4 regions of the Pseudorhodoferax sp. genome follow, and region 2 is predicted to be linked to each of the others. Evidence: predicted binding sites of a transcription regulator. Region 2 holds the regulator's gene; each other region holds the start of a gene.
What was found. Region 2 encodes sigma-54, which starts transcription at its own class of promoters, with help from an activator protein. Its sites were predicted from a motif close to TGGCANGNAANCTGCTTT; they were not measured.

Region 1: a site for sigma-54 is predicted at 6,178-6,195, ahead of QM782_RS10440 (THxN family PEP-CTERM protein). Genes of this name have one in related genera too.
Region 3: a site for sigma-54 is predicted at 4,727-4,744, ahead of QM782_RS08620 (DUF3567 domain-containing protein). Genes of this name have one in related genera too.
Region 4: a site for sigma-54 is predicted at 1,186-1,203, ahead of QM782_RS02895 (nidogen-like domain-containing protein). Genes of this name have one in related genera too.

What each region holds. Positions count from the first base shown of each region.
Region 1 is NZ_JASGJZ010000001.1:2,204,161-2,211,899, reverse strand. Features, by position in the region: gene QM782_RS10460 (acyl CoA:acetate/3-ketoacid CoA transferase) at 1-1,361, shown strand, start outside; gene QM782_RS10455 (creatininase family protein) at 1,403-2,227, opposite strand; gene QM782_RS10450 (YbfB/YjiJ family MFS transporter) at 2,300-3,556, shown strand; gene QM782_RS10445 (ATP-dependent DNA helicase) at 3,750-6,008, shown strand; gene QM782_RS10440 (THxN family PEP-CTERM protein) at 6,266-7,060, shown strand; gene panC (pantoate--beta-alanine ligase) at 7,218-7,739, shown strand, end outside.
Region 2 is NZ_JASGJZ010000001.1:1,598,943-1,606,681, forward strand. Features, by position in the region: gene QM782_RS07465 (thiol:disulfide interchange protein DsbA/DsbL) at 1-490, shown strand, start outside; gene lptA (lipopolysaccharide transport periplasmic protein LptA) at 602-1,213, shown strand; gene lptB (LPS export ABC transporter ATP-binding protein) at 1,215-1,994, shown strand; gene QM782_RS07480 (RNA polymerase factor sigma-54) at 2,008-3,588, shown strand; gene QM782_RS07485 (THUMP domain-containing class I SAM-dependent RNA methyltransferase) at 3,591-4,802, shown strand; gene QM782_RS07490 (GlcG/HbpS family heme-binding protein) at 4,822-5,241, opposite strand; gene QM782_RS07495 (SDR family oxidoreductase) at 5,353-6,159, opposite strand; gene QM782_RS07500 (D-glutamate cyclase family protein) at 6,215-7,027, opposite strand; gene hydA (dihydropyrimidinase) at 7,024-7,739, opposite strand, start outside.
Region 3 is NZ_JASGJZ010000001.1:1,835,414-1,843,152, forward strand. Features, by position in the region: gene QM782_RS08595 (ATP-binding protein) at 1-163, opposite strand, end outside; gene QM782_RS08600 (FAD-linked oxidase C-terminal domain-containing protein) at 215-1,684, opposite strand; gene asd (archaetidylserine decarboxylase) at 1,797-2,645, shown strand; gene purU (formyltetrahydrofolate deformylase) at 2,638-3,492, opposite strand; gene QM782_RS08615 (ChaN family lipoprotein) at 3,522-4,328, opposite strand; gene QM782_RS08620 (DUF3567 domain-containing protein) at 4,355-4,687, opposite strand; gene QM782_RS08625 (DUF3108 domain-containing protein) at 4,798-5,955, opposite strand; gene QM782_RS08630 (fumarylacetoacetate hydrolase family protein) at 6,011-7,009, shown strand; gene QM782_RS08635 (PhaM family polyhydroxyalkanoate granule multifunctional regulatory protein) at 7,050-7,673, shown strand; gene QM782_RS08640 (FIST N-terminal domain-containing protein) at 7,737-7,739, shown strand, end outside.
Region 4 is NZ_JASGJZ010000001.1:600,143-607,881, forward strand. Features, by position in the region: gene QM782_RS02885 (CHAD domain-containing protein) at 1-658, shown strand, start outside; gene QM782_RS02890 (hypothetical protein) at 666-941, opposite strand; gene QM782_RS02895 (nidogen-like domain-containing protein) at 1,258-2,106, shown strand; gene QM782_RS02900 (NADPH-dependent F420 reductase) at 2,346-2,978, opposite strand; gene QM782_RS02905 (inositol monophosphatase family protein) at 3,022-3,888, opposite strand; gene QM782_RS02910 (LysR family transcriptional regulator) at 4,011-4,916, shown strand; gene QM782_RS02915 (RidA family protein) at 4,990-5,379, opposite strand; gene QM782_RS02920 (LysR family transcriptional regulator) at 5,522-6,463, shown strand; gene QM782_RS02925 (galactosyldiacylglycerol synthase) at 6,583-7,739, opposite strand, start outside; gene QM782_RS02930 (glycosyltransferase family 4 protein) at 7,737-7,739, opposite strand, start outside.

The sequences.
Region 1 (7,739 bases), 610 kb from region 2:
GGCTGGTGATCGCGCAGGTCGAACGGCTGGCCGCGCGCAGCTCGCTCAACCCGCGGCAGGTGAAGATCCCCGGCATCCTGGTCGACTGCGTGGTGCTGGCGCCGCCCGAGCAGCACCGCCAGACCTTCGGGACCACCTACAGCGCCGCCTACGCCGGCGAGCTGCGCGTGCCGGACGACACGGCGCAGCCGATGCCGCTGGACCTGCGCAAGGTGATCGCCCGCCGCGCCGCCATGGAGCTGCGTGCCGGCAGCGTGGTCAACCTGGGCATCGGCATGCCCGAGGGCGTGGCGGCGGTGGCGGCCGAGGAGAAGATCGCCGAGCTGTTCACCCTGACGGCCGAGCCCGGCGTGATCGGCGGCATCCCGGCCGGCGGCCTGGACTTCGGTGCCGCCCTGAACGCCCAGGCCATCATCGACCAGCCCTACCAGTTCGACTTCTACGACGGCGGCGGACTGGACGTGGCGGTGCTCGGCCTGGCGCAGGCCGACGCCGAGGGCAATGTCAACGTCTCCAAGTTCGGGCCGCGCCTGGCCGGCGCAGGCGGCTTCATCAACATCAGCCAGAGCGCCAAGAAGGTGGTCTACACCGGCACCTTCCTCACCGGGGCCTGCGAGATCGACGTGACGCCCGAAGGACTGTGCATCCGCCGTGATGCGCGGGCGCGAAAGTTCGTGTCGGAAGTGGAGCACCGCACTTTCTCGGGCCGGCATGCCGCCGCGCAGGGCAAGGAGGTGCTGTACGTGACCGAGCGCTGCGTGCTGGAGCTGCGCGCCGACGGCCTGGTGCTGACCGAGATCGCGCCCGGGGTCGACCTGGAGCGTGACGTGCTGGCCCACATGGCCTTTCGCCCGCGCATCGAGGGGCCCAGGCTGATGGATGCGCGCATCTTCCGCGACGCGCCGATGGAGCTGCGCAAGCGCCTGGTGGGCCTGCCGTTCGAGGCGCGCTTCGCCTATGACGCCGCGAAGAACGTGCTGTACCTGAACTTCGAGCGCCTGGAGATCAAGACCGCGCAGAGCGTGGACGCCATCGGCGCGAAGGTCGCCCAGCTCTGCGAGCCGCTGCTCGCCCAGGGCCGGCGCGTGCAGGCCGTCGTCAACTACGAGGGCTTCGAGCTCGAGCGCGACCTGGAGGACCGCTACGCCGAGATGGTGCGCGAGTGCGTGCAGCGCTACTACGCCGGCGTCACCCGCTTCACCACCAGCGCCTTCATGCGCGCCAAGCTCGGCCAGGCCCTGGCGCGCCGCAGGCTCGCGCCCCATATCTTCGAGAGCCAGGAGGAGGCCCTGGACACGCTGGCCACGCTGCGGTCCGCAGGGGCCGGCGGCGCGGCCGACGGGCCGGGCACCGGACGCTGAACGGGACCGCGCCGGGCGCCGGCGCCGCCCGCAGGCACAGGTCAGCCGGCCAGGTCCGGCCGCTCCACCAGCGTGCTCAGCGGCAGCCGCGAGATCTCTTGCAGCAGCGCCGCGAGCTGCCGCCCCGCCGCTTCCACGACCAGGCGGCCCTTCTCGGCCGTGGCCGCCGCGGCGTTGCCGGCCGCGCCCTTCGGGTTGTAGTCCTGCATGTGCCAGCCGAGCTTGGCGCTGCGGCCGTTGCCGAGGATGGGGTAGGCCGCGGCGCGGTCGCGCGAGGTCGAGTGGAAGTCGCGCGCGGCCTGCATGCGCACCAGCTGCGGCTGCAGCGCCAGCATCATCGAGGTCTCGATGTCGCCGCCGTGCACGCCGAAGCGGTGCTCCTCGGGCGGGAACAGCGCGTCGACCGCCTCGCCCAGCGGCAGGCCGTACCAGCTCGCGCCGTAGACGATCAGGCCGCAGCGCCCACGCAGCTCGCGCGCGACGAGGTCCATGGCCGAGACCTGGCCGCCGTGGCCGTTGAACAGCAGCAGCTTGCGCACGCCGGCGCGGGCCACGCCCTCGCCGATCTCGGTCCACAGCCGCAGCAGCGTCTCGGGCGACAGGCTCAGCGTGCCCGGAAAGCCGGTGTGCTCGGCGCTCGCGCCCACGGCCTGCGTGGGCAGGAACAGCACCGGCAGCTGTTCCGGCAGGTGCGGCAGCGCGGCGGCGACCACGCCGTCGACCAGCGCCGCGTCCACGCACAGCGGCAGGTGCGGGCCGTGCTGCTCGGTGGCGGCCACGGGCAGCACCGCCACGGTGGCGGCCGGGTCGATGCCCAGGAAGTCGCGCGTGCCCAGTTCGGACCAGAAGCGGGAGGGAAGAGCCATGCGGGCATCTTACGGGCGCGCCCGGGCAGGCCGCGGGGACGGCTAACATGCCGCCCTTCCCCCGCCCGCCGTATGCCGTCTTCTCCCCCTGCCGCGCCGCCGCGCACCCCGGGCCCCTGGGCCGTGGCGCTGGCCGGCGCCGTCTCGCTGGCCGTGGCCATGGGCATCGGCCGCTTCGCGTTCACGCCGCTGCTGCCGCTGATGCTGCACGACGGCCTGCTCGACCTGCCCGGCGCGAGCTGGCTGGCCAGCGCCAACTACCTGGGCTATCTGCTCGGCGCGCTGCTGTGCACGCTGCAGCCCTGGCTGTGGGCGCGCATCGGCCACCCGCCGCCGCCCGACCCGGCCGCGATGGCGCGCGGCGGGCTCGTCGCCACCGCGCTGCTGGCCGTGGCGATGGCGCTGCCCTGGCCGGCCGCCTGGCCGGTGCTGCGCTTCGCCGCGGGCGTGGCCAGCGCCGTGGTGTTCGTCTACATCTCGGGCTGGTGCCTGGTGCAGTTGGCGCGGCGCGACCGCGCGGCGCTGGGCGGCACCATGTACACCGGGCCGGGCCTGGGCATCGCCGGCAGCGGGCTGGTGACGGGCGCGGTGCAGTCCGCCGGCGGCGGCGCGGCCGTCGGCTGGGGCGTGTTCGGCGTGCTGGCGGCGCTGCTGGCGGCCACGGTCTGGCGCACGCTGCAGCACGGCACGCTGGCCGCGCCGCCCTCGGCCGCCGCCGCGCCGGGCGCCGCCGGGGCCGCGGCACCGCCGGCCGGCCGCGGCGAGGTCGCGCTGCTGGCCGGGGGCTACGGCTGCGCCGGCTTCGGCTACATCATCACGGCGACCTTCCTGCCGGTGATCGCACGCGCGGCGCTGCCGGCTTCGCCCTGGCTCGACCTGTTCTGGCCGATCTTCGGCATCGGCGTGATCGTGGGCGCGCTGGCCACCACGCGCGTCTCGCTGGCCGGCGACATGCGGCACCGGCTGGCCGCCTGCCACGTGGTGCAGGCGGTGGGCGTGGCCGCCAGCCTGGTCAGCCCGACGACGGCGGGCTTCGTGGTCGGCAGCGCGCTGCTGGGTTTGCCGTTCACGGCCATCACCTATTTCGCGATGCAGGAGGTGCGGCGCCTGCGCCCGGCCAGCGCCGCCAGCACCATGGGGCTGCTGACGGCGCTGTACGGCATCGGCCAGGTGCTGGGGCCGCCGGTGGCGGCGCTGCTGATCCGCTGGTCCGGCTCGGCCGACCGCGGCTTCACGCTGGCGCTGCTGGCGGCGGCGGCCACGCTGCTGCTGGGTGCGGCGCTGTACCTGCAGGCCGCGCGGCGCCATCCGAAAGCCATCCGCCGCTGAAGCCGGCCGCTTCCGCCAGGCTGCCGGCGCCCGTGTAGACGGCTTCCTTCGGGTACGCACACGGCGGGCGCGTGCGGCCCGTCCAGGGCGCGCCGGCCCGCAGCCCGACTGGCCGACGTTACTCATCGCCGCCACCTCCCGGGCCAAACGCACCCATGCGCGCCATGCACGCCCTCCTCTCTAACATCGCGCCATGCACTACACCGTCGCCGTGCGCACGCTGTGCGAGTTCACGGCCAAGGCCGGCGACCTGGACCTGCGCTTCACCCCCGCGCCCACGGCGCTCGAAGGCATGGCCGGCCATGCGCTGGTGCGCGGCCGCCGCGCGGCCGGCTACGAGGCCGAGGTGGCGCTGCAGGGCACACACGGCGATCTGCTGGTGCGCGGCCGGGCCGACGGCTTCGACGCCGCGCGCGGGCGGCTGGAAGAGATCAAGACCCACCGCGGCGACCTGGCGCGCCAGCCGGCGCCGCAGCGCACGCTGCACTGGGCGCAGCTGAAGGTCTACGGCGCGCTGCTGTGCCGCGCGCGCGGCCTGCTGGCGCTGACGCTGGCGCTGGTGTACTTCGAGCTGGAGAGCGAGCGCGAAACGGTGTTCGAGGAGCGGCACGAGGCGGCGGCCCTGGAGGCCTTCTTCGCGGCGCACTGCGACCGCTTCGCCGCCTGGGCGCGGCAGGAGCAGGCGCACCGCGCGGCGCGCGACGCGGCGCTGGCCGCGCTGGCCTTCCCGCACCCGGAATTCCGCCCCGGGCAGCGCGCGCTGGCCGAGGGCGTGTACCGCGCGGCCGTGCGCGGGCGCGTGCTGCTGGCCCAGGCGCCGACCGGCATCGGCAAGACTGTGGGCACGCTGTTCCCGCAGCTCAAGGCCATGCCGGCCGCGCGCATCGACAAGCTGTTCTACCTGGCGGCCAAGACCCCGGGCCGCCAGCTCGCGCTGGACGCGCTGGCGCGCATCGCCCCCGGCGGCCAGCCGCTGCGCGTGCTGGAACTGACCGCGCGCGAGAAGGCCTGCGAGCACCCGGACAAAGCCTGCCACGGCGATGCCTGCCCGCTGGCGCGCGGCTTCTACGACCGGCTGCCGGCCGCGCGCGCCGCTGCGCTGGCCGCCGGCCCGCTGGCCCGCGCGCCGCTGCGCGCCGTGGCGCTGGACCACCAGGTCTGCCCCTACTACCTGGCGCAGGAACTGGCCCGCTGGGCCGACGTGGTGGTCGGCGACTACAACTACTGGTTCGACGGCAGCGCCCTGCTGCACGCACTGGCGCAGCAGGACGCATGGCGCGCGGCGCTGCTGGTGGACGAGGCCCACAACCTGCCCGAGCGCGGCCGCGCGATGTACTCGGCCGCGCTGCGCCGCGCCGAGCTCGGCGCGCTGCGGCGCCAGGCGCCGGCGGTACTGAAGCGGCCGCTCGACCGGCTGGACCGGCGCTGGCGCGCGCTGCTGGCCGAGGACACGCGCGCCTACACCACGCGCGACGCGCTACCGGCCACCTTCGTCGCCGCGCTGCAGGACGCGGCCGGCGCGCTCGGCGCCTACTTCGCCGAGGCCGCGCCGGCCGCGCCCCATGCACTGGACGGCGCGCTGCAGCAGTTCTGGTTCGCGGCGCTGCAATTCCTGCGGCTGGTGCAGAGCTTCGGCCCGCATTCGCTGGTCGACCTCGCGCGGCTGCCGGGACCGGCGCGCGGCGACGCGCTGCTGGGCATCCGCAACCTGATCCCGGCGCCGTTCCTCGGGCCGCGCCTGGCCGCGGCCTGCACCGCCACGCTGTTCTCGGCCACGCTGACGCCGCCGGCCTACTACCGCGACATGCTGGGCCTGCCGGAGGACACCCCCTTCCTCGACATCCCCTCGCCCTATGCCGATGGCCAGCTGGAGGTGCGCTTGGCCACCCACATCTCCACCCGCTTCGCCGCGCGCGAGGCCTCGGCCGGGCCGATCGCAGCGCTGATCGCCCGGCAATACCAGGCCGCGCCCGGCAACTACCTAGCGTTCTTCAGCAGCCACGACTACCTGGCCCTGGTGGCCGAGCGCTTCGCCGCCGACCACCCCAGCATCGCGCACTGGCGCCAGGCGCGCCGCATGGACGAAGCCGAGCGCCAGGCCTTCCTCGACCGCTTCGCGCCCGGCGGGCGCGGCATCGGCTTCGCGGTGCTGGGCGGCAGCTTCGGCGAGGGCATCGACCTGCCGGGCGACCGGCTGGTCGGCGCCTTCATCGCCACGCTGGGCCTGCCCCAGGTCAACCCGCTGAACGAGGCCATGCGCGCCCGCATGGACCAGGCCTTCGGCGCCGGCCACGACTACGCCTATCTGTACCCGGGCCTGCGCAAGGTCGTGCAGGCCGGTGGCCGCGTCATCCGTACGCCGGCCGACCGCGGCGTGCTGGTGCTGATCGACGAGCGCTACCGCCGCCCCGGCATCCGCCAATTGTTACCGGCGTGGTGGCTGCTGCGCTGACGTTCACTGCGCGATGCAAATCGGCGCATGGATTTGCTCAAATTATTAAACCATTGATTTGATTCGATATTTTTCCGATCGAATCGCCTGTCGGAGGATCTGACAGGTGCTGTTTACCGTCGATCATGGCCTCATGCGAGACCATTGAATGTATTCAATATTTCCAATCAGGCACACAACCTGCTGTATGTATCAGGTCGCCACACAGTGCGACACAAGACTGAAACAAACCGCACGCGTATACAGAGGAATCGACCATGAGCATCGCCTTCCGCAAATCCTTCGCCGCACTGGGCGTGGCCGCCACCATGGCCCTGGCCGCCGGCAGCGCCTCCGCCGCTGCCATCACGAACTGGGAATACCAGGTCAGCAGCATCTTCACGGCTGCCACCTTCACGAACGGCACGGGCAGCCATCCCGTGACGGCCTCCTCCATCACCTGGGGCGGCAACGGCGCCTCCAACCGCAGCGGCATCGGCATCGAAGACAGCCCGAAGAGCGGCACCATCGTGACCGACGGCGGCGCGGAAGATGCCAATACCTATACGCACACCAACAACCCGATCAGCTCGGCCTACGCCACGCTGAGGACCGCCACGATCCAGGCCACGCTGCTGCTGCGCCCCGAGGGCAGCTCCGACCCGTTCCAGTCGTTCGACACCACCTACACCATCCGCTTCGCCGAGACCCCCAACCAGACGCCTTGCGCCGCCGCCAGCGTGACCCCCTGCGCCGACATCTGGGTCATCGAAGGCTCGCTGAACAAGAGCTTCACGATCGACAACTACCAGTACTTCTTCAGCTTCTACGCCGTGCCCGAACTCGCCGCGCTGCCGACCAACGTCTGCGCCGCCGCCGGCGCGCCGGCTGGCTGCATCGGCTTCACGACGCAAGAAGGCCGGGTGAACGAAGTGGGCTTCCGCATGGAAGTCACCAGCAACGAACTCGAAGTGCCGGGCGGTGAAGTGCCCGAGCCCGCCTCGCTCGCGCTGATGGGCGCCGGCCTGCTGGGCATGGCCGGCCTGCGCCGCCGCCAGCAGAAGAAGGCCTGATCGCCCCGGTCAGCCTGCTTCCGGCATGAAGCCCCGCCACCCGGCGGGGCTTTTTCGTTGCTGCGGCACCGTGCACGGCCTGCGGCGACCGTGCCGGCGCCGGGGCCCGGCACGGTTCGTGCAAACTTCCGGCTTTCGTTTTCAGGAAACAGTCCCCATGCACGTCGTCCACGGCATCGCCGAACTGCGCCGGGCGCTGGCCGACGGCCCGCGCCCCGCCTTCGTCCCCACGATGGGCAACCTGCACGAAGGCCACCTGGCCCTGGTGCGCCAGGCCAGGAGCCGCGGCCTGCCGGTGGTGGCCAGCATCTTCGTCAACCGGCTGCAGTTCGCCCCGCACGAGGACTTCGACCGCTACCCGCGCACGCTGGCGCGCGATGCCGATCTGCTGGCCGGCGCCGGCTGCGACCTGGCGTTCGCGCCCGACGAGCGCGAGATGTATCCACAGCCGCAAACCTACGAGGTCCGGCCGCCGGCCGCGCTGGCCGACATCCTGGAGGGCGCGTTCCGCCCCGGCTTCTTCACCGGCGTGTGCACCGTCGTCATGAAGCTGTTCCAGATCGTGCAGCCGGGCGTGGCCCTGTTCGGCAAGAAGGACTACCAGCAGCTGCGCGTGATCGAGGGCATGGTGCGCGACTTCGCGCTGCCGGTCGAGATCGTGCCCGGCGAGACCGTGCGC
Region 2 (7,739 bases):
CGAGTTCTTCTGGTATGCCTGCCCGCACTGCAACCTGTTCGAGCCGCAGCTGGAGGCCTGGGTCAAGCGGCTGCCGCCCGACGTGGCCTTCCGCCGTGCGCCGGTGGCCTTCCGCAGCGATTTCGTGCCGCTGCAGAAGCTTTATTACGCGCTGGAGGCGCTGGGCCAGCTCGACACCCTGCACGCCAAGGCCTTCCACGCGATCCACGTCGAGCGGCAGCGCCTGAACACGGACGACGCGGTGATCGCCTGGGCCGTCAAGCAGGGCCTGGACCAGGCCAAGTTCGTGGAGACCTACAACTCGTTCAACGTGAGCACCAAGGTGCGCAAGGCGACCCAGCTGCAGGACGCCTACAAGCTCGCCGGCGTGCCGGCCCTGGGCGTCCAGGGGCGCTACTACATCGACGGCGAGACGGCCAAGTCCATGGACCGCGCGCTGCAGATCACCGACGTGCTGCTGGCCGACCTGCGCGGCAAACCGCGAACATAAGGCGTGGACCTGCGACTTATTGCACTGCACAATGGGCCCGCTGACGCGGGCCCTGTCGTTTCTGCCACCATGCGTGACCGCTACAATGGCTGAGCAAGAATCGTGCCTTTGATGACCATCCTCCACCGCCCCCTCATCGCCGCCGCCGTCCTCGCGCTGGCCGCCGGCCTGGCCCAGGCCGAACGGGCCGACCGCGACAAGCCCATGAACGTCGAGGCCGACGCCATGCGCTACGACGACCTGAAGCAGGTCAACGTGTTCACCGGCCGCGTGGTCGTGACCAAGGGCACGATCCTGGCGCGCGGCGAGCGCGTGGAAGTCTGGAAGGACGCGCAAGGCTACCAGTTCGGCACGATTACGGCCGCGCCCGGCCAGCGCGCGTTCTACCGGCAAAAGCGCGAAGGGCTGGACGAGTTCATCGAAGGCGAGGGCGAGGTCATCCACTACGACGGCCGGGCCGACAAGGTCACCTTCACGCGCCGCGCCATCATGCGCCGGCTGGCCAAGGACAAGCTGCAGGACGAGGTGACCGGCGACGTGATCGTCTACAACAACGTGACCGAGGTGTTCACGGTCGATGCCGCCCGGCCCGGTGCCAAGGACCCCTCCGGCCGCGTGCGCGCCATGCTGTCGCCGCAGCCCTCGGCCAGCAGCCCGCAGCCGCCGGCCCAGCCGCCCGCCACGCTCAGGCCCAGCACCCGGCTGGGCACGGAGAAGCAGTAGCGTGGCGCCGGCGCAGGACAGCACGATCGCCATCCCCGGCCGCAGCCGGCTGGAGGCCCGCCGGCTGCAGAAGTCCTACGGCAGCCGCAAGGTGGTGCAGGACGTGTCGCTGACCGTGCACGAGGGCGAGGTCGTCGGCCTGCTCGGCCCCAACGGCGCCGGCAAGACCACCTCGTTCTACATGATCGTGGGCCTGGTACGGGCCGACGGCGGGCAGATCAGCATCGACGGCCGGTCGGTCGAGCAGATGCCGATCCACCGGCGCTCGCAGCTTGGCCTGTCCTACCTGCCGCAGGAGGCCTCGATCTTCCGCAAGCTGTCGGTCGAGGACAACGTGCGCGCCGTGCTGGAGCTGCAGCGCGACGCGGCCGGCAAGCCGTTCGGCCGCGCCGAGATCGAGCAGCGCCTGACCGCGCTGCTGCAGGACCTGCGGGTGGACCACCTGCGCGAGGCCTCGGCGCTGGCGCTGTCCGGCGGCGAGCGGCGGCGCGTGGAGATCGCCCGCGCGCTGGCCACGCAGCCGCGCTTCATCCTGCTGGACGAGCCCTTCGCCGGCATCGACCCGATCGCCGTGATCGAGATCCAGCGCATCGTCAGCTTCCTGAAGGGCCGCGGCATCGGCGTGCTGATCACCGACCACAACGTGCGCGAGACGCTGGGCATCTGCGACCACGCCTACATCATCAGCGAGGGCCGGGTGCTGGCCAAGGGCACGCCGGCCGAGATCGTCGACAACGCGGAAGTGCGCCGGGTCTACCTCGGCGAGCACTTCAGGATGTAGCCGGGGCCGCGCCATGAAGCAAAGCCTGTCCCTGCGCGTCTCGCAGCACCTGGCGCTCACGCCGCAGCTGCAGCAATCCATCCGGCTGCTGCAGCTGTCCACGCTGGAGCTGTCCCAGGAGGTCGAGCAGATGCTCGACGAGAACCCGTTCCTCGAACAGGCCATGGACGACCATGCGGGCGAGGATTTCGGCCTGGCGCAGTCCGACGCACCGGTGCGCGACGACGACCGCGAGGCCGAGGTGGCGGCCCAGAGCGGGCTGGATTACGCCAGCGAGGGCCTGGCCGACACCCGTGGCGAGGCCGAATCGCCGCTGACCGGCCAGGCCGACGAGCACGATTGGGACGGCGACGGCACGCACGACCTGGCGCCGGACGACAGCGAATGGGGCGGCGACGCGCCGGCCCGCGGCAACGGCCAGGGCGAGGAGGGCGAGGCCGACGCCACCGAGCTGGCGCGCAGCCAGGAGTCGCTGCAGGACTTCCTGCACCGCCAGGCGCTGGCGCTGCGGCTGTCCGCGGAGGACACGGCGGCGCTGCGCTTCCTGATCGAGTCGCTGAACGAGGACGGCTACCTCGAAGACAGCCTGGAGGAGCTGGCCGCCGGCTTCGCCCCCGAGGACCCGGAGGCGCGCGAGGAGCTGCTGCACCGCTTCACCGTCGCGCTGCGCCTGCTGCAGAACCTGGAGCCGGCCGGCGTCGGCGCGCGCGACCTGGGCGAATGCCTGGCGCTGCAGATCCGGGTGCTGCCGGAGGACGAGGTCGACCCCGCGCTGCGCGGCACCGCGCTGCGCGTGTGCCGCCAGAGCATGGAGCTGCTGGCACGGCGCGACCTCAAGCGCCTGGCCCACCTGTGCGACGACAGCGAGGCCGGCGTCAAGGCCGCGCTGGCGCTGATCACGCGGCTGGAGCCCAAGCCGGGCCGCAAGTTCGTCGACGTCGAGCGCAACGTCATCGTGCCGGACGTGATCGTCACCAAGGTCGGGCGCGGCGCCCAGGCGCGCTTCAAGGTCCAACTCAACCCCGACGTGATGCCGCGCCTGCGCGTGCACGACATCTACGCCAACGCGCTCAAGCAGCACCGCGGCGGCGGCCGGGACGCCTCCGACACCGCCGCGCTGCAGCAGCGGCTGCAGGAGGCGCGCTGGTTCATCAAGAACATCCAGCAGCGCTTCGACACCATCCTGCGCGTGTCCAACGCCATCGTCGAGCGCCAGAAGAACTTCTTCACGCACGGCGCGCTGGCCATGCGCCCGCTGGTGCTGCGCGAGATCGCCGACGAGCTGGGCCTGCACGAGTCCACCATCAGCCGCGTGACCACGGCCAAGTACATGGCCACGCCGTTCGGCACCTTCGAGCTGAAGTACTTCTTCGGCTCCTCGCTGGGCACCGAGACCGGCGGCAATGCCTCCAGCACGGCGGTGCGGGCGCTGATCAAGCAGTTCGTCTCGGCCGAGGACCCGAAGAAGCCGCTGTCGGACAGCCAGCTCTCGGAGATGCTGAAGGAACAGGGCATCGAGTGCGCGCGCCGCACCGTGGCCAAGTACCGCGAGGCGCTGCGCATCGCGCCGACCAACCTGCGCAAGGCGCTCTAGCCGTGCAGCACCTGCGCCTGTTCCTGCCCTGCGCCGCCGGCGTCGAGGCCCTGCTGGCCGACGAGGCCGCACGCATCGCCGGCTGCCCGGTGCAGGCGCGCCGCGCCGGCGTGCGGCTGTCGGCGCCGTGGCGCGACGCCATGCGGCTGAACCTGTACAGCCGGCTGGCCCAGCGCGTGCTGATCGAGCTGGCGCACGGCGGCTACCGCCACGAGCAGGACCTGTACGAGGTCGCCGCCGGCGTCGCCTGGGAAGCCTGGTTCACCCCGCGCCAGAGCTTCAGGATCGAGCTGACCGCGCAGCGCAGCCCCCTGAAAAGCCTGAACTTCGCCGCGCTGCGCATCAAGGACGCGATCGCCGACCGCTTCCGCGACCGCGCCGGCAGCCGGCCCGACGTGGACACGCGCGCCCCGCAGGTGCGCATCCACGCCCACCTGACGACCGACCGGCTGACGCTGTACATCGACAGCTCCGGCGAGCCGCTGTTCAAGCGCGGCTGGCGCGCGGACACCGGCGACGCGCCGCTGAAGGAGACGCTGGCCGCCGCCATGCTGGCGGCCAGCGGCTGGGATGCCCGCACCCCGCTGTACGACCCCTGCTGCGGCAGCGGCACGATCGCCATCGAGGCCGCGCAGATCGCCTGCGGCGTGGCGCCCGGGCTGCGGCGGCGCTTCGGCTTCGAGCGACTGGCGCCGTTCCAGCCGCACGTGTGGCAGGCACTGCGCGAGGAGGCCGAGGCCGCGCGCCACGCCCCCACGGCGCCGGTGTTCGGCAGCGACGTGGCGCACCGCATGGTCGATTTCGCGCAGCGCAACGCCGAGCGCGCCGGCGTGGCCGAGGCCGTGCAACTGCGCGGCGGCGACGCGCTGCAACGCCTGCCGCCGTGCGAGGAGCCCGGCGTGCTGCTGCTGAACCCGCCCTACGGCGAGCGCATCGGCGTCGCCGGCGTCGCCGGCGAGCGCGCCCGCCCGGGCCGCGAGGCCGCGCTGGCCGAGGGCGGTGGCGACTTCTTCGCGCGGCTGGCGGCGCACTGGAAGCACCACTACGCCGGCTGGACCGCCTGGGTGCTGACGCCGGACACCAAGCTGGCCAGCCGCATGCGGCTGAAGGAATCGCGCCGCATCCCGATGTGGAACGGCCCGATCGAGTGCCGGCTGTTCCGCTTCGACATGGTGCAGGGCTCGGCGCGCAGGCCGGCGGCGCCCGCGGCCTGAGCCCCTTCGCTCCCGGCTGCTATCCCGCGGCGCGCACCAGCGCGGCCAGCGCCGCTTCGGCCACCTCGGCGTCCTGCGCGCCGGTGCCCGAGCCGATGCCGATGCCGCCGACCACCTGGCCGTGCAGCACGATCGGCAGCCCGCCCTGCAGGTTGGTGACGCGGCCGTCCGTGGCCAGCGCCAGCCGGGCGTCCAGGCCCTCGGCGAGCTGCCCCGTCGGCACGCGGCCGGAGGCGGCGGTCATGGCCTTGCGGATGGCCGACTCGCGCGAGAGCAGCTTGGCGCCATCCATGCGCAGGTAGGCCAGCAGGTTGCAGCCCTCGTCCACGACGGCGATGCACTGCGGCTGGCCCATGGCGCGCGCCTTGGCCGCGGCGGCCTCGACCAGCAGCGTGGCGCCTTCGTCGGTCAGGCGGATCCGGGAAGCGGTCAGGGGCATGGCGGGAATTCCTCGCAGTGGTAGTTCAAGAAAGGGGCGGCCCAGACTCTCAGGAAAACGCCGGCGCGGCCCGAGTTTTCTCGCCCCCCGCGGGGGGCGGGCTGGGCGCGTTCAAACGGCGCGGATGTTGCCGCCGTCGCAGCGCAGCATGCTGCCGGTGATGTAGGCCGCCGGCACGCTGGCGACGAAGGCGGCCAGCGCGCCGAATTCGGCCGGGTCGCCGTAGCGGCCCAGGGGGATGCCGGCGGTGGAGCGCTGGCGCACCTGCGCGGGCGTAAGCGCCTCGCGCGCCGCGATGGCCTCGTCGGTGCGCTGCACGCGCTCGGTGTCGATGCGGCCCGGCACCAGGATGTTGGCCGTGATGCCGTCGCGGGCGACCTCGGCCGACAGCGTCTTGGACCAGGGCACCAGCGCGGCGCGCAGGCTGTTGGAGATGCCCAGCACCGGCAGCGGCTGCAGCACGCCCGAGGACACCACCGTCAGGATGCGCCCCCAGCCCCGCGCGCGCATGCCGGGCAGCAGCAGGTCGGTGAGCACGATGACCGGCAGCACCATCTCCTCGAAGGCCGTGCGCCAGGCCTGCGGGCCGTGGCCGCTGGCGCCGCCGTAGTCCGGCCCGCCGGTGTTGTTGACGAGGATGTCGATCGGGCCGAAGCGCTGCGCCAGCTGCGCGGCGAAGGCGGCCAGGCCCTCGGTGTCCCCGAGTGCGAGGCCGAAGGCCTCGACCTGCGCCGCGGCGTGGCCCGCGGCCCGGCCCTCGTTGCGCAGCGCCTCGGCCGCCGCGGCCAGCCGGGCCGCCTCGCGGCCGGTGATGGCCACGTGCGCGCCTTCGCGCACCAGCGCGCGGGCGATGCCTTCGCCGATGCCGCGGTTGCCGCCCAGCACCAGGGCGCGTTTGCCTGCCAGTCCGAGGTCCATGGGAACTCCTTGCGTATGGGCTGCGTGGGAAAGTAAGGAAGGAAAGCGTAGGCCGCTACACCGGCGCGGGCAGGTCGGTCACCAGCATGCAGCCGGGCCGGTGGGTGGCGTAGCGCGGCACGCCGGCGCGGCACAGGGCCTCGTGCGCCGTCAGGCCGCAGCCCCAGTACAGCATGGTCTCGCCGGGCAGCGGCGGCAGGGGTTCGCCGAAGTCGGGCCGGCGCAGGTCGCGGATGCCCAGCGCCGCCGGGTCGCCCTGGTGCAGCGGCGCGCCGTGGGCCTGGGGCAGGCGGGCGCCCAGGCGCCGCACGGCGGGGACGTCCGCATCGGCGAAAGGCCGCGCGGACACCACGATGGGCCCGTGGAAGCGCCCGGCGGGCGTGGCGGCGAGCCGGGTGCGGAACAGGCCGCCCTGGATGCCCTGCTCCAGGTGCCGCATGCGCACGCCGGCGGCCGCCAGCGCCGCCTCCTGCGAGAACCAGCAGCCCACCACCACCGCGACGTCGTCGGGCCGCCAGTGGGCGAGCAGGTCCGCGGGCGCGCCGGCGGGTTGGCCGCCGGCCCAGAGCTGGTAGCCGCCGAGGTCGCGCCGCACGTCGATGTCCTCCCCCAGCGCGGGCAGGGCCGGGTCGCCGGGCCGGCCCACGGCCAGCAGCGGCAGCGGCCCGGGATTGCGGCGGCAGAACTCGGCGAACTCCGCCGCCGCCTCGGCCGGCAGCACCACCAGGTTGCCCTGCAGGAAGCCCGGCGCCAGCCCCGAGGTGGTGCCCGCATGGCCCGCGCGCGCGGCCAGGCGCACGGCCCTGGGCGAGGCGCCGGGCCCCGGCCGCGCCGCCGCGCCCGCCGGCGCATCGGCGGCGCGCGTCATGGCGCAGCCCTCAGCGGAATGCCGTGCCGCCCGCGCCGCAGGAAGCGGCCCTGGCCGGGGCGGCCGCGCAGCTCTCCGTCGGCGCAGACCAGCTCGCCGCGCAGCCACACGTGCGTGGGCCAGCCGGTCACGGCCATGCCGGCGTAGGGCGTGTAGTCCACGTTGTGGTGCAGCAGGGCGTTGTCGATCACGGTGCGGCGCTGCGGGTCCCACAGCGCCAGGTCGGCGTCGGCGCCGACGGCGATCTGGCCCTTGCGCGGCAGCAGCCCGTACAGGCGCGCCGGCGCGGTGCAGCACAGCTCGACGAACTCCGCCAGCGTGAGCCGGCCGGCCATGACGCCTTCGGAGAACAGCAGCGGCAGGCGCGTCTCCAGCCCCGGGATGCCGTTGGCGATGAAGCGGAACGAGGCCTTGGGGCCGTACTTGAGCTTGCCGCTCTCGTCGAAGCGGTAGGGCGCGTGGTCGGAGGAGACCAGCGACAGCGCCCCGCTCTGCAGGCCGCGCCAGACGAAGGGCGCGTTCTCGCGCGCGCGCGGCGGCGGGCTGCACATGCACTTGGCGCCGTCCTCGGCGTGCAGGTCCTCGCTGCCGAGGAACAGGTACTGCGGGCAGGTCTCGGCGACGATGGGCAGCCCGCGGGCGCGCGCGCCGGCGATCACCTCGATGGCCTCGCGCCCCGAGACGTGCACGATCAGCAGCGGCGCCTCGGCCA
Region 3 (7,739 bases), 240 kb from region 2:
TGTGCCGGGCCAGGCGGTCGTCCGCGAGCTGCGCCAGCGCCTGCTGCGCCAGCGTGGTCTTGCCGACCTGGCGCGGGCCGGCCAGCACCTGCAGGAAGCGGCGCGGCTCGCGCAGTCGCGCGACGAAGGGCGCCAGCGCGGCGCGCTGGATCTGGAGCGGCATTGCGAAAAACTACTCAGTGGAGCGAGTAATTTAACGCAATGCATTGAGCAATCAGAAACGCGGCAGGTCCGGATGCCGCATCTGCCCGCCACGCACCAGCATCTTCCCGTACTCGGCGCAGCGGTGCAGCGTGGGGATCACCTTGCCCGGGTTCAGCAGGCCGCGGGGGTCGAAGGCGGCCTTGATGCCGAACATCTGCGCGTTCTCCTCGGCCGAGAACTGCACGCACATGCTGTTGAGCTTCTCCACGCCCACGCCGTGCTCGCCGGTCACGGTGCCGCCCATGGCCACGCTGGTCTCCAGGATGTCGGCGCCGAACTGCTCGCAGCGGTGCAGCTGGTCCGGGTCGTTGGCGTCGAACAGGATCAGCGGGTGCAGGTTGCCGTCGCCGGCGTGGAACACGTTGGCGCAGCGCAGGCCGTACTTCTTCTCCATCCCGGCGATGGCGAGCAGGATGTCGGCCAGGCGCTTGCGCGGGATGGTCGAGTCCATGCACATGTAGTCGGGGCTGATGCGGCCGCTGGCCGGGAAGGCGTTCTTGCGCCCGCTCCAGAAGCGCAGCCGCTCGGCCTCGTCCCGGCTGACCGCGATTGCCGTGGCGCCGTGCGCGCGCAGCACCTCGCTCATGCGGCCGATCTCCTCCTCGACCTCCTCGGGCGTGCCGTCGCTCTCGCACAGCAGGATGGCCTCGGCCGCGAGGTCGTAGCCGGCGTGCACGAAATCCTCGACGGCGGCCGTCATCGGCTTGTCCATCATCTCCAGCCCGGCCGGGATGATGCCGGCCGCGATCACGGCGGCGACCGCATCGCCGGCCCGGCGGATGTCGTCGAAGCTGGCCATGATGCAGCGCGCCAGCTGCGGCCGGGGCACCAGCCTGACCGTCACCTCGGTGGCCACGGCCAGCATGCCTTCGGAGCCGATGGCCAGCGCCAGCAGGTCCAGGCCCGGCGCGTCCAGCGCCTGGCTGCCGAACACCACCGGCTCGCCGTCGGCCGTGAAGCCGCGGATCTGCAGCACGTTGTGGACGGTCAGGCCGTACTTCAGGCAGTGCACGCCGCCCGAGTTCTCGGCCACGTTGCCGCCGATCGTGCAGGCGATCTGGCTGGACGGGTCCGGCGCGTAGTACAGCCCGTGCGGCGCCGCGGCCTCGCTGATGGCCAGGTTGCGCACGCCGCACTGGACCACGGCCGTGCGGCTGCGCGGGTCGAGCTGCAGGATCCGGTTGAACTTGGCCATGGCCAGCGTGACGCCCTGCGCGTGCGGCATCGCGCCGCCCGACAGGCCGGTGCCGGCGCCGCGGGCGACCACCGGCACGCCCAGCGCGTGGCAGGCCTGCAGCACCGCCTGCACCTGCTCGTAGGTCTCGGGCAGGGCCACGGCCATCGGGCGCTGGCGGTAGGCGGTGAGGCCGTCGCATTCGTAGGGCACGGTGTCCTCGGGCCGGGACAGCAGCGCGTGCGGCGGCAGCACGCGGCGCAGCGCGGCCAGGACGTCGTCGGGGGGCGGGGCGGTGTCGGCCATGGGCGTTCCTTCGTGGGCGATCGACTGTAAGCCAGCCCGCGGGCGGCGCAGCGGGCGCGGGACCGGCGGCTACACTGAAACGCCTTCCACGCCGCCCCGCCGCCTCCGCCACGTGTCCGACCGCCTCGCCGTCCTGCCGCAGTACCTGTTGCCCAAGCGGGCCCTGACGCACCTGGCCGGCCGCGTCGCCTCGGCGCGGCGCGGCGCGCGCACCACGGCGCTGATCCGCCGGTTCGTGCGCCGCTACGGCGTGGACATGGCCGAGGCCGCCGAGCCCGACATCGCGGCCTATGCCAGCTTCAACGACTTCTTCACGCGCGCGCTGAGGGACGGCGCCCGCCCGCTGGCCGACGCCGACCTGGTCTGCCCGGTGGACGGCGCGATCAGCCAGTTCGGCGCGATCGAGGACGGCCGCATCCTGCAGGCCAAGGGCCACCGCTATTCGGCCGAGGCGCTGGTCGGCGGCGACGCGGTGCTGGCCGCGCGGTTCCGCCACGGCAGCTTCGCCACGCTGTACCTGAGCCCGCGCGACTACCACCGCATCCACATGCCCTGCGACGGGCGCCTGGCGCGCATGGTCTACGTGCCGGGCGCGCTGTTCTCGGTGAACCCGACGACGGCGCGCGGCGTGCCCGGGCTGTTCGCGCGCAACGAGCGCGTGGTCTGCCTGTTCGACACCGCGCACGGCCCCATGGTGCTGGCGCTGGTCGGCGCGACCATCGTGGGCAGCATGGCGACGGCGTGGCACGGCGTGGTCAACCCGCAGCGCACCGGCCGGCTGCGCCGCTGGGACTATGCCGAAGGCCAGGTCGCGCTGCGCCAGGGCGAGGAGATGGGGCGCTTCCTGCTCGGCTCCACGGTGGTGCTGCTGTTCCCGCAGGGGCCGCTGCGCTTCGCTCCCGGCTGGGCGCCGGGCCGCGCGATCCGCATGGGCGAGCGGATGGCCGACTGGGCTACCTGAAGATCACGGTCTTGTGGCCGTTCAGCAGCACGCGGTGCTCGCCGTGCCACTTGACGGCGCGGGCCAGCACCTGGCTCTCGGTGTCGCGGCCCATGGCGGTCAGGTCTTCCACGGTGGCGGCGTGGTCCACGCGGGCCACGTCCTGCTCGATGATGGGGCCTTCGTCCAGGTCGGCCGTCACGTAGTGGGCGGTCGCGCCGATCAGCTTCACGCCGCGGTCGTGCGCCTGGTAGTAGGGCTTGGCGCCCTTGAAGCTGGGCAGGAAGGAGTGGTGGATGTTGATCGCGCGGCCGGCCAGCTTGCGGCACAGCTCGTCCGACAGGATCTGCATGTAGCGCGCCAGCACCACCAGCTCGGCGCCCTCGCCCTCGATGACCTCGCAGGCGCGCGCCTCGGCCTGCGGCTTGGTCGCGGCCGTCACCGGGATGTGGTGGAACGGCACGTTGTAGCTGGCGGCCAGCTGGTAGAAGTCGCGGTGGTTGGAGACGATGGCGCGGATGTCCACCGGCAGCAGCCCGCTCTTCCAGCGGAACAGCAGGTCGTTCAGGCAGTGGCCCTCCCGGCTGACCATGATCACCGTGCGCATCGGCTCGGCCGTGGCGTGCAGGCTCCAGCGCATCTGGAAGCCTTCGGCGAACCGGGCCAGCTCGGCCTGCAGCTCCGCGCGCGGCATGCCGCAGGCGAAACGCACGCGCATGAAGAACAGGCCGGTCGCGTGGTCGTTGTACTGCGCCGCTTCCTCGATGTTGCCGCCGCGTTCGAACAGGAAGCCGGAGACCGCGTGCACGATGCCGGTGCGGTCGGGGCAGGACAGGGTCAGGACGTAGGAGGCGCTGGTCGTCGTCATAGGGGCGCGATTGTCGCAGGGGGCCCGCGTCAGCGCTGCAGGCGCTGGCGCAGCGCGGCGCAGTGGTCCTGCGGCGGCAGCGGCGGCGTGGTCCAGACGGCGTCGAAGGCCGGCGACGGCTCGGCGGCGTCGCCGGCCAGCAGGCGCACCGCGCGGGCCTGCAGGCCCGGCGGCAGGTGGCGCGGCACGCCGAGCCGGCGGTCCACGTGGCCGCTGCCGGCCAGCAGCACCACGACCCGGCCCGGCCGGGCCAGCGCCTGCACGGTGCCGGCCATGCGCTGGTCGCGCGCGATCTGGATGCGCGCCATCGGGGCGATCTGCGCGGGCGGCAGCAGGTCGCAGTGGCCGGTGCGGATGGCCTCGTGCTGGGCGGCGAGCGCGGCGGCCGGCAGCCGGGCGTCCAGCGCCGCGTCGCGCATCGCCGCGCCGAACGCGCTGCGCGGCAGGTTGGCGCCGCGCACCGGCACGCCGGCCTGCACGGCCGCCATCACCGCAGGGCCGTAGCGCATCCAGGGCCAGGCTTCGTCGTTCCAGCCCAGGGCGGCGCGCACGGCGGCCTCGTCGGCCTGCGGCGGCAGGCCGTCCGTGCCCCGGCCGGCGTCGGCCATCTCCACCGCCAGGCCGGCCAATTGGCCGCGGGCGGCCAGCCGGCGCACCACTTCGGCCTCGATGCGGTGGTGCGCGTCGGCGTCGTGCTGCTCGCCGAGCAGGATGGCGTCGGCCGGCAGCAGGGCCTGCAGCCGGGTGTCCGTCGGCGGGGTGGCGCATGCGGCCAACAGAAAGGCCGCCAGGACGGCGGCCAGGGCGGCGGGGAAGGAGCGGGTCGGCGCGGGCATGCGCCCGATCATGCCCGCCCGCGCGGTCAATGCATGAGGACCGGCGTCTGCGCCAGTTCGGCGTAGCGCTCCAGCGTGTCTTCCACTTCCTCCTGCGTCGGCGTGTGGGCGCGCCAGGCGGCGATCTGCTGCTGGAACAGCTCGGCCCAGGAGCCGTCCAGGTAGACCTCCTTGCCGGAGCGCTTGTCGACGATCTCGAAGCCGTGGCGCTCCAGCACCGGGTGGGACGGGTCGCGGGCCCGGCCCTCGCTGGCGCGGGCGACCAGTTCGCCGCCTTCCTTGAGCTGCACGTCGATGTCGCCGGCGTGCGGTTCCATGTGGACCACCACGAAGGAATCGGAGTCGTAGAGCATGTGCATGTCGAGGCCCTTTCCGTTTGGCGCTATCTTGCACCCTAGGTTGCAACTTTCGGGCCGGTTTCAAGCCCGGTGTGTGGTAGTCCTGCGACTACCTGCCGAAAAATGCACGGTCAGGGGGTGCTCACGGAGCGCAGCTGCTGCTCCACGAAGTCCCCGTTGGGCTGGGTGATGCGTACCTGCACCGGCATGTAGCCCAGGGCGGGCGCCAGCCAGGCCTCGACCTTCTGGTCGGAGGCGCGCCGCGGGTCGCGGGTGAGCTTCAGGGCCTGGACGTGGTCGTAGGGCAGGTACAGCAGCTCCTCGCCCTGCAGCGTGAACGTCCAGGTGTCGGCGTCGCGCGGGCCGACCACCGGCAGCGTGATGCTGGTGCCGGCGGCGTGGCGGGCCGGGTCGCCGGCGATGCGGCTGGCCAGCTGCAGCAGCACGCTGAGCTGGTCCTGCGCGTCCGGCAGCAGCGGCACGCTGGGCGTGCCGGCGCTGAAGCTGACGCGGCCCTGGTCGCGCTCGAACTGCGCGACCAGGTCGCGCCGGCGCCACTGGTCGGAGAAGCGGGCGGGCTCTAGGCCGTGTGCGGTGATCCGGCCGCTGCTGGTGCGCACGCGCGAGCCGATCAGGAAGGCGCTGTACTCCAGGCGCGCGTCGTAGGTGCTGCCGTCCTGCAGCCACAGCAGCTCGCCCATCGCGTGGTAGGTCTGCTGCCTGGCTTCGCCGGTCAGCGTGTACTTCAGCCGCACGGAGCCCGGGATCGCCAGCGGCTCCGCCGCGGCGCGGGTCGGCTCGGCCGGTGGCGGGGCCGGTGCGGCGCCGGCGGCCGGTACCGCTTCGGCGGCCGGTGCCGAGGCCGCCGGCTGCGGTGCTTCGGGTGCGGCGTCCTCGGCCGCGACCGGGGCCTGCGCAGGCAGGTCGGCTGCAGGCGGGTCGGCCGCGGCGGGGCCGGGCGCATCGGCGGGCGGCGCGGGTGCCTGGGCCGGTGCGGCGGGCGTGGTTGGTGGCGGCGCCGGCCGGGGCCGGCGTTTGGGGGCGGCAGGTGGCGGGAGCGGCGCCTGGGCCACGGCCGGTGCCGTGGCCGGCGGCGGCGGTGCCAGCAGGATGCTGCGCGTCGTGAAGGCGCGCGTGCGCGCCGGATCCGGCGGCGCCAGCATCGCCGGCAGCTGCTGCAGCGCCACCAGGTGCGCCAGCAGCACCGCCAGGCCCAGCCCGAGCAGCGCGGGCCCGCGCCGATTGCCTGTATCCTGCACCACCCCGGCCGCCATGCGATCTGCTTGCACGGCCCGCATTCTCCGCCCGGTGCGGATGCAGCGCCGGCGAGTCCCCGCCACCCCCATGAAACTTGCCACCTACAAGGACGGTTCGCGCGATGGCCAGCTGGTCGTGGTCGCGCGCGACCTGTCCACGGCCCACTACGCGAGCCAGATCGCCGGCCACATGCGCCAGCTGCTGGACGACTGGAACTTCATCGCGCCGCAGCTGCAGGACCTGTACGACGCGCTGAACGCCGGCCGCGCCCGCCACGCGTTTCCGTTCGACCCGCGGCAGTGCATGGCGCCGCTGCCGCGCACCGGCCTGCTGGCGCGGGGCCAGGCCTGGCACGGCGGCTGGCCGGACGAGGCCGGCGATCCGGCCCTGGCGCTGGCGGCGGCCGACGGCCTGGCCGGCCCCTGCGACCCGTTGCCCTGCGGCGCCGAGCCGTGGCAGATGGACTTCGGCGCCGGCCTGGCCGTGGTGACGGCCGACCTGCCGCTGCGCGCCAGCCCCGCGCAGGCGCTGGACGGCGTGCGCCTGCTGCTGCTGTCCAACGCGGTGCGGCTGCATGCCGAGGGCCTGGCGCCCGTGCAGCGCCTGCCGCTGGCCGCGTTCGGCCCGGTCGCGGCGACCCCGGACGAGTTCGGCGACGCCTGGGACCACGGCCGCGTCCACCTGAGCCTGCGCACCGCCTGGAATGGCCGCCGCCTCGGCCTGGCCGACACCGCCGCCGGCATGCGCTGGCATTTCGGCGAGCTGGCCGCCCGGCTGTGCGCCACGCGCGCGCTGGCGGCCGGCAGCATCGTCTGCGGCGGCACGGTGCGCAGCCCCGGCGAGCGGCAGGGCGGCGAGCGCCTGCGCTGGCCGCACGGGGCCCATGCGCTGGCCGACCAGCGCGCGATCGAGGCGCTGCGGGACGGCCAGGCCGCCACCGGCTTCCTGCGCCTGGGCGATACCGTGCACATCGAGGCCAGGGCGCACGACGGCCAGAGCGTGTTCGGCGCGATCGAGCAGGAGGTCGTCCCGGTCGCCGATGGCGCGGCCGCGGCACCGGTGCGGAACGGCTCGCCTTTGCAGTAAGCTGGCCGGCCCTTCAATACCCCTACCCAGGAGGAGACCCATGAGCGACGATGCATCTTCCGCCGGCTTCGGCAAATTCGTGCCCGGCTTCGACTTTCTGCAGAGCCTGGCGAAAGGCGCGGCCAAGAGCATTCCGCAGATGCCGACGCTGGGCGGCTGGGTCGCGCCGACGCTGAGCGTGGAGGAGCTGGACAAGCGCATCACCGAGCTCAAGGCGGTGCAGTTCTGGCTGGACCAGAACGCCGCGGCGCTCAAGGCCACGATCCAGGCGCTGGAGGTGCAGAAGATGACGGTGGCCACGCTGCAGAACATGAACGTCAGCATGGCGGAGGTGGCCAAGGCCTTCACCACGCCGCCCGACACGGCCGCCGCGGCCAAGCCGGCCGGGCGCCGTGCCGAAGCGCCGGCGCCCGCGCCGGCCGCCGAGGCGCAGGAGGATGGCGCCGAGGCCGGGCCGGCCCGGGCCGCCGCTGGCATGATCGACGCGATGCAGTGGTGGGGCGCGCTGACGCAGCAGTTCCAGCAGATCGCCGCCTCGGCGCTGCAGGAGGCCACGGCCCGTGCCCGGGCCGAGCCCGCCCCGGAGCCGTCGGCGCCGCCGGCCGAGCCCCAGGCCGCGGCCAAGCCCGCCCGCAAGACGGCGGCGCGCAAGCGCGCCGGCTGAGCGAGCCCCGGCGCGCACCGGGGCCTTGGCGCCGGCCGCGGCGCCGCGTGGCAGGATGCCTGCATG
Region 4 (7,739 bases), 1.0 Mb from region 2:
GCTGGGCCCGCACCTGCCGGCACATTGGCAGGCACCGCTGCGCGAGGCGTTCGCGGCGCTCGGCGCGCGGCGCGACCGGCAGCTGCTGCAGGCCGTGGTCGTGCCGCAGCTGCGCGCGGCCGGCGGACCGGCCCTGGCGCTGGAGGGCGACGACCTCGCGCCCGCGGCCGGGCCGGTCGTGCGCGGCGAGGCACTGCAGGCCGTGCTGGTCAAGGCCATCGGCGCGGCGGCCGGCCCCGCCGGCGCGGGCATGGCGCCGCAGGCGGTGCGCCGCCACCTGAAGCGTCGCCTGGACCGGCTGCACGCGGGGCTGCTGCACGAGGGCCGGCACTTCGACGCGCTGCCGCCCGAGCGCCAGCACGCGCTGCGCAAGCGGCTCAAGCGGCTGCGCTACCTGGCGGAGTTCGCGGGGCCGGTCTTCGGCGCCGGGGGCGCGGAACGGTTCGCGCGCCTGCTGGCGCCCGCGCAGGACGCCCTGGGCGCCTGCCTGGACGAGCAGGTGGCGCTGGCGGCATGCCGCACGCTGGCCGCCCGCGTGCCCGAGGCCTGGTTCGCGGTGGGCTGGCTGCAGGCGCGCCAGACGCAACTCGCGCGCGCAGGACGCAAGGCCCTGCGCGCGCTGGGCGGCGCGCCGAGGTTCTGGAAGAAGAAGGGCTAGCCGGCGCTCAGGCCGGCTTGGCGCCGCCCTCGGGTGCGCCGAGCCCCTGCACCTGCACGGCGACGTCGTACAGCTTGGCCTTGCCGGCGTAGTAGCGGTCCAGCCGCCATTCCTTGACGATCTGCACGGCCAGGTCGAACTCGGCCAGGCTCAGCGCGTAGAGGCGCTCGAGGTGGAAGGGTTCGCGGGATTCGAGCGACAGGACCAGGTCGGCCAGCGTCTTGGCGGCAGGCGCGTACGGGTCCTTGGCGATCAGTTTCTTGGCTTCCTTGATGGCGTTCAAAGGCAGGTTCCTCGTTCGGGGCACTAGGGCGAACCCGCATTGGACACTGTCGACACGGCAAAAATTGTGTCAATTCCGTGACCATTGCACGACCCACGACGCGCGATGTGGTGCAGACGGCCGCCATCAGTCCCTTGGCATCGCCACCAATCCGTCGAAAAACTTGACAGACTAGCTCCTCATAAGCACTGCAGACCTGTCAAATCTCACAGATTCCCTTTGTAAAACATGCGTGTATTAAAACAGGCATGTAACGTGCTGTTGCATTTGGCCACATTGGCAATGTGTTCCCTCGATCCATCCAACGGAGTCATCCATGCAGCTCATCCACAAGGCAACCGCGGCTCTGGCACTCGTCGGCGCGCTGGCGCCTGCGGCGTTCGCCGACATCGTCACGCTTCCCGCCTCCGCGTTGCACTCCTCGGCCAACGTCTACACGCCGAACGGCTACTACACGAACAACCTGGGCGCCGTGGCCGTCATGACCGGTGGCGGCAACGCGGCCAACGTGGGCGCGGCCAGCGGCCGCAACGACGACGGCTTCATGGCGCTGAGCCTGGGCTTCAACTTCACGTTCTTCGGCTCGACCTACAACAGCCTGTACCTGAACAACAACGGCAACCTCAGCTTCGGTAACGGGATCTCGGCCTACGTGCCGACCGGCCCCACCGGCGCCAACTCCCCCGTGATCTCGGCCTTCTTCGGCGACGTGGACACGCGCGCCACCGCTTCCGGCGTGATGCACTACAACCTGTCGGCCGACGAACTGGTCGTGACCTGGGACCACGTGGGCTACTACAACACGCAAGGCAGCCCGCTCAACAGCTTCCAGATCGTGATCCGCCGCGACGGCTATGCACTGCCCGCCGGCGAGGGCCTGATCGGCTTCTTCTACGGCGACATGGACTGGGAACGCACGCAGACCAGCACCACGGCCGCCGTGGGCTTCGGCGACGGTGCAGGCAACGCGATCGTGATCGCCGGCTCCAACCAGGCCGGCATGAACAACGTCGTGGACAACAAGTACATCTGGTTCAACGCGGCCCTGGAGCCCGTCGACCCCGAAGAACCGGGCGAAGTGCCAGAGCCCGCGTCGATCGCCCTGCTGGCCAGCGGCCTGCTGGGCATGGGCCTGGTGGCGGCCCGCCGCCGTCGCCGCGACTGAAGCGGTCCGGCATCCCACGCGAGGCGGCCTGCGGGCCGCCTTTTTTCATTTCCCCATGACTCCAGCGCCGCATTTCGCTGGACTACGCCAAAGCCGGATACAGCAGGTTTATCAATGACTTGGGCGAGCTCGCCAGATGCCGGTGCGTTCCGAAACCTGGCCCGCCTTCCCTGCTGGTGGCCCGATGAGGCCCCTGGGAAACGGGTCTTTCCTCATCGATGCCTGCATCTCTCGTCTGGTTACGCCACTGTCAATGCAAACGGTTTGAGCCCCCGGGCGGCGATCAGGTAGGGAGCCATCAGGATCAGCGCCTCGGTTGCACGCGCGGACTGGATGCCGCCCAGGTCCAGCATCTGCCCGGCCAGCCATCCGAGCTCGGCCAGCAGCGCCTTCACCTGGTCCTTGGCGCCTGTGTCGTCGCCGCTGATGAACACCGTGGGCGGAGTCGGCAGGCTTTGGGGTGCCGCCATGACGGTGAAAAGCATGGTGTTCAGTGATTTCACGACGCGCGTTTGCGGCAGTGCGGCCTGCAGGCGCTCGGCCAGGCTGCTGTTCGGGTAGAGCAGCCCGCTGGGCATGCCGTTGGCCGTGCGCTCCGTGGCGTTGGAGACGTCCAGCAGCACCTTGCCCTGGAGCGGCGCCTGCAGCGCCTGCAGCATCTGCAGGGCGGTGTCGCCCGGCGTCGCGTTGATGACCAGTGGGGACGCCGCTGCCGCGTCGGCGAGCGACGCATGCCGCAGCGGCGGTCCCTGCCACTGGTTCTTCCCGATGGCGGGGTCACGGTGGCCAAGGGTGACGTCGTGTCCCTTGGCGGCCAGAGCTTGTGCGAGCGTGGTACCGACGCGGCCGGAGCCGAGGATGCTGATGTTCATGAGGGTTTCCTGGAAATGAAATGAGTAGGTTCGACGGCGGTGTTCAGGCCACGGGGCTCAGCGCGCGCACCGCTTCGCCATGTACGCCCGGCGCGCTGGCCAGGAAATCCTCGCTGGCCAATGTCCAGGGACGGCCCCGGGTGTCGGTGACGACACCGCCGGCCTCGGACACCAGCAGCGCGCCTGCGGCCAAGCCCGAGCGCACGTCGCTGTACTGCCAGAAGCCTTCGATCTGCCCGGCAGCCACCATCCCGAGTTCGAAGGTGGCCGGCACCGTCATGCGCACCACCAGCGCCGCATTCAGCATGGACGTGATGGATTCGCCGAGACGGCGGTGGGTTTCAGGCGTCTCGCCGGGCCTGGCCTGGCCGGTGGTGACGATGGCGGCCTTGAGTTCGGTCTTGGTGGACGGGCGCATCGGCACGCCGTTCACGTATGCCGCGCCGCTGCCGCGCACGGCGGTGTAAAGGCGGCCGGCCACGGGTTCGTGGACGGCGGTCAGCACGGGAACGTTGTCGCGTACCAGCGTCGCGCTGACGCCCCATGCGGGCAGGCCATGCACGTGGTTCACGTTGCCTTCCACGGGGTCGAACACCCACCACTCTCCGCCAGACAGCGCGCCGCCTTCCAGCTCATCGTCCACCCAGCCAGCGTTCGGGCGGGCGGCCATGAGAAGTTCGCGCGCCACGGCGAGCGATGCGTCGTCGTTTGCATGGATGGCGGCCACGACGCCTTGCAGATCGTCGGGAGTGCGCGTCTGGGCGTCGAAGCGGGCCAGCATGTGGACGCCGGCGGCGCGCACGGCGGCTACGACCGCTGCGAGCAGCGCGCCGTCGTCGTCCGCATGGGTGGCGGCGTGTCTGGCGAAGCGCTGGGCGGTCGCGAGAGAGAGATTGGTCGAGGAGTCCATTTCATGCCTTTGAGGGTTGCAGCGTTGCCGCCCGGGTGTGTGATGGGTTCATTTTTGGCCGCCGCCCAATTAACATCAAATCAAACGTCGTTAACGATCAATTAACCCATATGCAACTGGACATGAACCTTCTGGTGGCGCTTGACGCGCTGCTGGACGAGGGGAGCGTGGGAGGCGCCGCGGCCCGCATGCACGTCAGCTCTCCCGCGATGAGCCGCACGCTGGACCGCATCCGGCACATGACGGGCGATGCCATCCTGGTGCGCACCGGCCGCCACATGTCGCCGACGCCCTACGCGCTGGCCATACGCGAGGAGGTGCATGCCGTGGTCACGCGCGCGCAGGCCGTGCTGGCGCGCCAGCGCCGCTTCGAGCCGGCCGAGATGGAACGCAGCTTCACCATCCAGTGCCACGACGCGCTGGCCTGCGCGCTCGGCCCCGCCTGGCTGGCCAGCCTGCGCCGCGCGGCGCCGCGATCCAGCCTGAGGGTGCTGGCGGAGGCATCGATGGACACGCCGGAACTGCGCCAGGGCCAGGTTGACCTGCATATCGGCGCGACCATTCCCACGCAGGCGGATCTGCTGCACGCCATCCTGGGCGAAGACAGGCTCATGGTCGCCATGCGGCCGGAGCACCCGTTGGCAGGCCGCCGGCTCACGGTACGCAGCTACGCTGCGGCCGACCATGTCACGGTTTCTCGCCGGGGCAGATTGCACGATCCGGTGGATGAACTGCTGGCCGCCCAAGGGCTGTCGCGCCGCGTAGCCGCTTCCGCGCCGACGGTCGCCGCGGCCTTGTGCATGGCAGGGGCCGCCGACTTGCTGGTGGTTGTGCCGGAGCGCGTCAGCGCATTGCTGGTCAATGCCATGAAGCTGAAGACTGCCGCACTGCCGCTGGCGGTGTCGCCGCTGCCCGTCGTCGCGACCTGGCATCGGCGCCATGACGGAGACCCTGCCCATGCATGGCTGCGCGAGCAAGTGGGCGAGAGCGTCAAGTGTTGGACGGCATCCTCGGCGGGGCGGCCCTGAGCCGTTCCACGGCCACGCCGCTCCGACCCTGCGCGTCGTGGCGGCAGCCCTATCTTGGAACGTAAACGCGCACTTAAGGCAGCTTGGCGACCACCTTGATCTCAAACTGGAAACCGTAGAGCCACGTCACGCCAATGCCGGTCAAGGTCGGATAAGGGGCTTCGCCCCAATATGCCGGAAGGACACTCCAGATGGCGTCGAGATTCGATTCGGGATCGACGACAAAAAGGGTGACGTCAACCACATCGTCAAACGTGCAGCCCGCAGCAGCGAGAACCGCATCGAGATTGTCGAACGCCAACCTGATCTGCGCTTTCAGATCGGGTTCAGGCGAACCATCCTCGCGGCTGCCAACTTGTCCCGAGACGAACAAAAAACCATTGGATTTGACGGCCGGCGAATACCGATTGCGCTCATAAAGCGCCTGTCGTCCGGCGGGAAAGACCACTTCACGTTTTGCCATGTCCATACCTTTGCAACGGGGAGAAATCCGCCCGATGAGCGAAGAGGGCACTTTACAACCGACTGGTCGCATTGATAAACAAGCGACTTTGTTCATCATTGTTTGTAGAATACAAACAATCCAAGGTAATGGAGGACAAGGGATGGATCGATTTGATGCGATGCGCGCCTTTTCCCGGGTGGTAGAGGCAGGCAGCTTCACCAAAGCGGCCCAAACACTTCAAATGAGCAAAACCACGGTGACGCAACTGGTTCAGCAGTTGGAGGCGCGCTTGCGCGTCAAACTGCTCCATCGCACCACCCGCAAGCTCAGTGTCACGCCCGATGGGGCTGCCTACTACGAGCGCGTCGTACGCCTGCTGGCAGACATGGACGACGCTGAAACCAGCCTGTCCAGCGCTGCGGCTGCGCCCAAGGGGCGGCTGCGGGTGGATGTCCCCAGCCCACTGGCCCGTCTGGTTCTGGTGCCAGCGCTACCAGCTTTCCACGCGCGCTACCCCGATATCCAGTTCGACATGGGCGTAAGCGACCGGATGGTGGATCTGATCGGCGACAACGTCGATTGCGTGGTGCGCGGTGGTGAAATCACCGATCAATCCCTTATGGCACGTCATGTCGGCGATTTGCAAATCGGTGCCTACGCCGCACCGAGCTATGTAGAACGCCTTGGCGCTCCTGAGCATCCACGAGAAATGGAGAACACAGACCATCGCATCGTGGGATTCATGCACCCACGCACCGGTATGGTCGAGCCTAGAACCATGCACTGCGGGAATGAGCGCATTGAAGTCAAGAGCCGCTATGTGCTCGCAGTCGACGATGGAAATGCCTACCTCGAAGCGGGGCTGGCTGGGCTAGGGGTGCTTTGGCTGCCAACCTATATGGCGGCAGCACATCAGGCTCGTGGCGAATTGATCCCGGTATTTGAGCAATGGCGTTTCGACCCCATGCCTCTGTACGTGGCATTTTCCCCGAACCGCCATGTCAGTGCCAAGCTGCGAGTTTTTATCGACTGGATCGTCGAGTTGATGAAAAAGCCCGTCCCCAGGGCCAACGGGGAGCCGTTACATCCCTACCTTCTCTGATTTCCCCTTTGCAACTGCGGCGGCCTATGTGCAACTGACCAAGTGCATGTCAGATCGACAAATTGCTGCCGCAAGAAAACTTGACAACGGAGATTTTTCAGGCGCTCGACGTTCTCGGCTCAGGCGGCCAGGCGCAGGTGCCGGGCATCGGCGGCTGCGGCCATCACGCCGGCGATGCGGTCGGGCAGTTCGAGCACGGCGCGGTTGCGAAAGCCCGCGACGCGCGCGCGGTAGGCGGGCAGCGCAGCGGCCAGGTCGCGCACGGCCGGTCCCACCTCACCGAAGCCGGGCAGCACCAGCCCCATGCCCTGCTGCTCCAGCCAGTGGGTGTTGTAGCGCTCCTGCGGCATGGTGAACGCGTTGCGCGTGGTGACCACGGGCAGGCCGGTGAGCAGCGCTTCGGACAGGCTGGCCGGGCCGGGCTTGCCGATGAAGAAATCGGCCAGCGCCAGATGCCGCCGCACCTCGCGCGTGAAGCCCAGCACCACGCGCGGCGCGGCGGCCGGCTGGCGGCGCAGCCGCTCGGCCAGCCGCGCATGGCGGCCGCACAGCAGGATCAGCGGCGTGTCCGGCAGCGCGCGGGCGATGCGCTCCATCGCCATCGAGCCGGCGCCGCCGAACATGACGGCGCCGACGGGCGGCCCTTGCCCATCGTGCGCCGGCAGGCCGAGCGCGCGGCGCGCGGCCTGCCGGTCCAGCGCCAGCGGCGCGTGGAAGTCCGGATGCAGCGGCACGCCCTCCACCGCGTGCAGCCGCCGCGGATCGTGGCCGGCCGCGCGCGCCTGCGCCAGCGCATGCGGCGTGCCGCAGACCAGGTGCTGGGCGATGCCGTCCTCGCGCCAGAAGTGCGGCGGATGGTCGGCCATGTCGGTCATCACCGTCACGAAGGGCACGCCCGGCAGCGCCTGGGCCAGGCTCTCGCCGAGCGCGCGGTTGAAGTTGGGGATCAGCGAGACCACGCAGTCCGGCCGCCGCGCGCGCCAGTGCCCGGCCAGGCGCTGGCACAACAGGCCGTGGGCCATGCGGATCAGGCCCTGCAGCAGCTTGAGCTCCTGCGCCAGCCCCAGCGTCCAGCCGCGGGCGAGGCGCTTGTTGTACAGGTCTTCGGGCGCCATGCCGAGGCAGCGCTGGAACAGGCCCTGCGGATCCACGAGGTCCACCAGGTGCACCAGTTCCACCTGCCAGGGCCGCTGCTGCAGCCGGCAGGCGGCCTGGAGCGCCAGCGCGGCCGCACGGTGTCCGCCGCCGGCGTCGAAGTAGACGAGATCGACCTTCA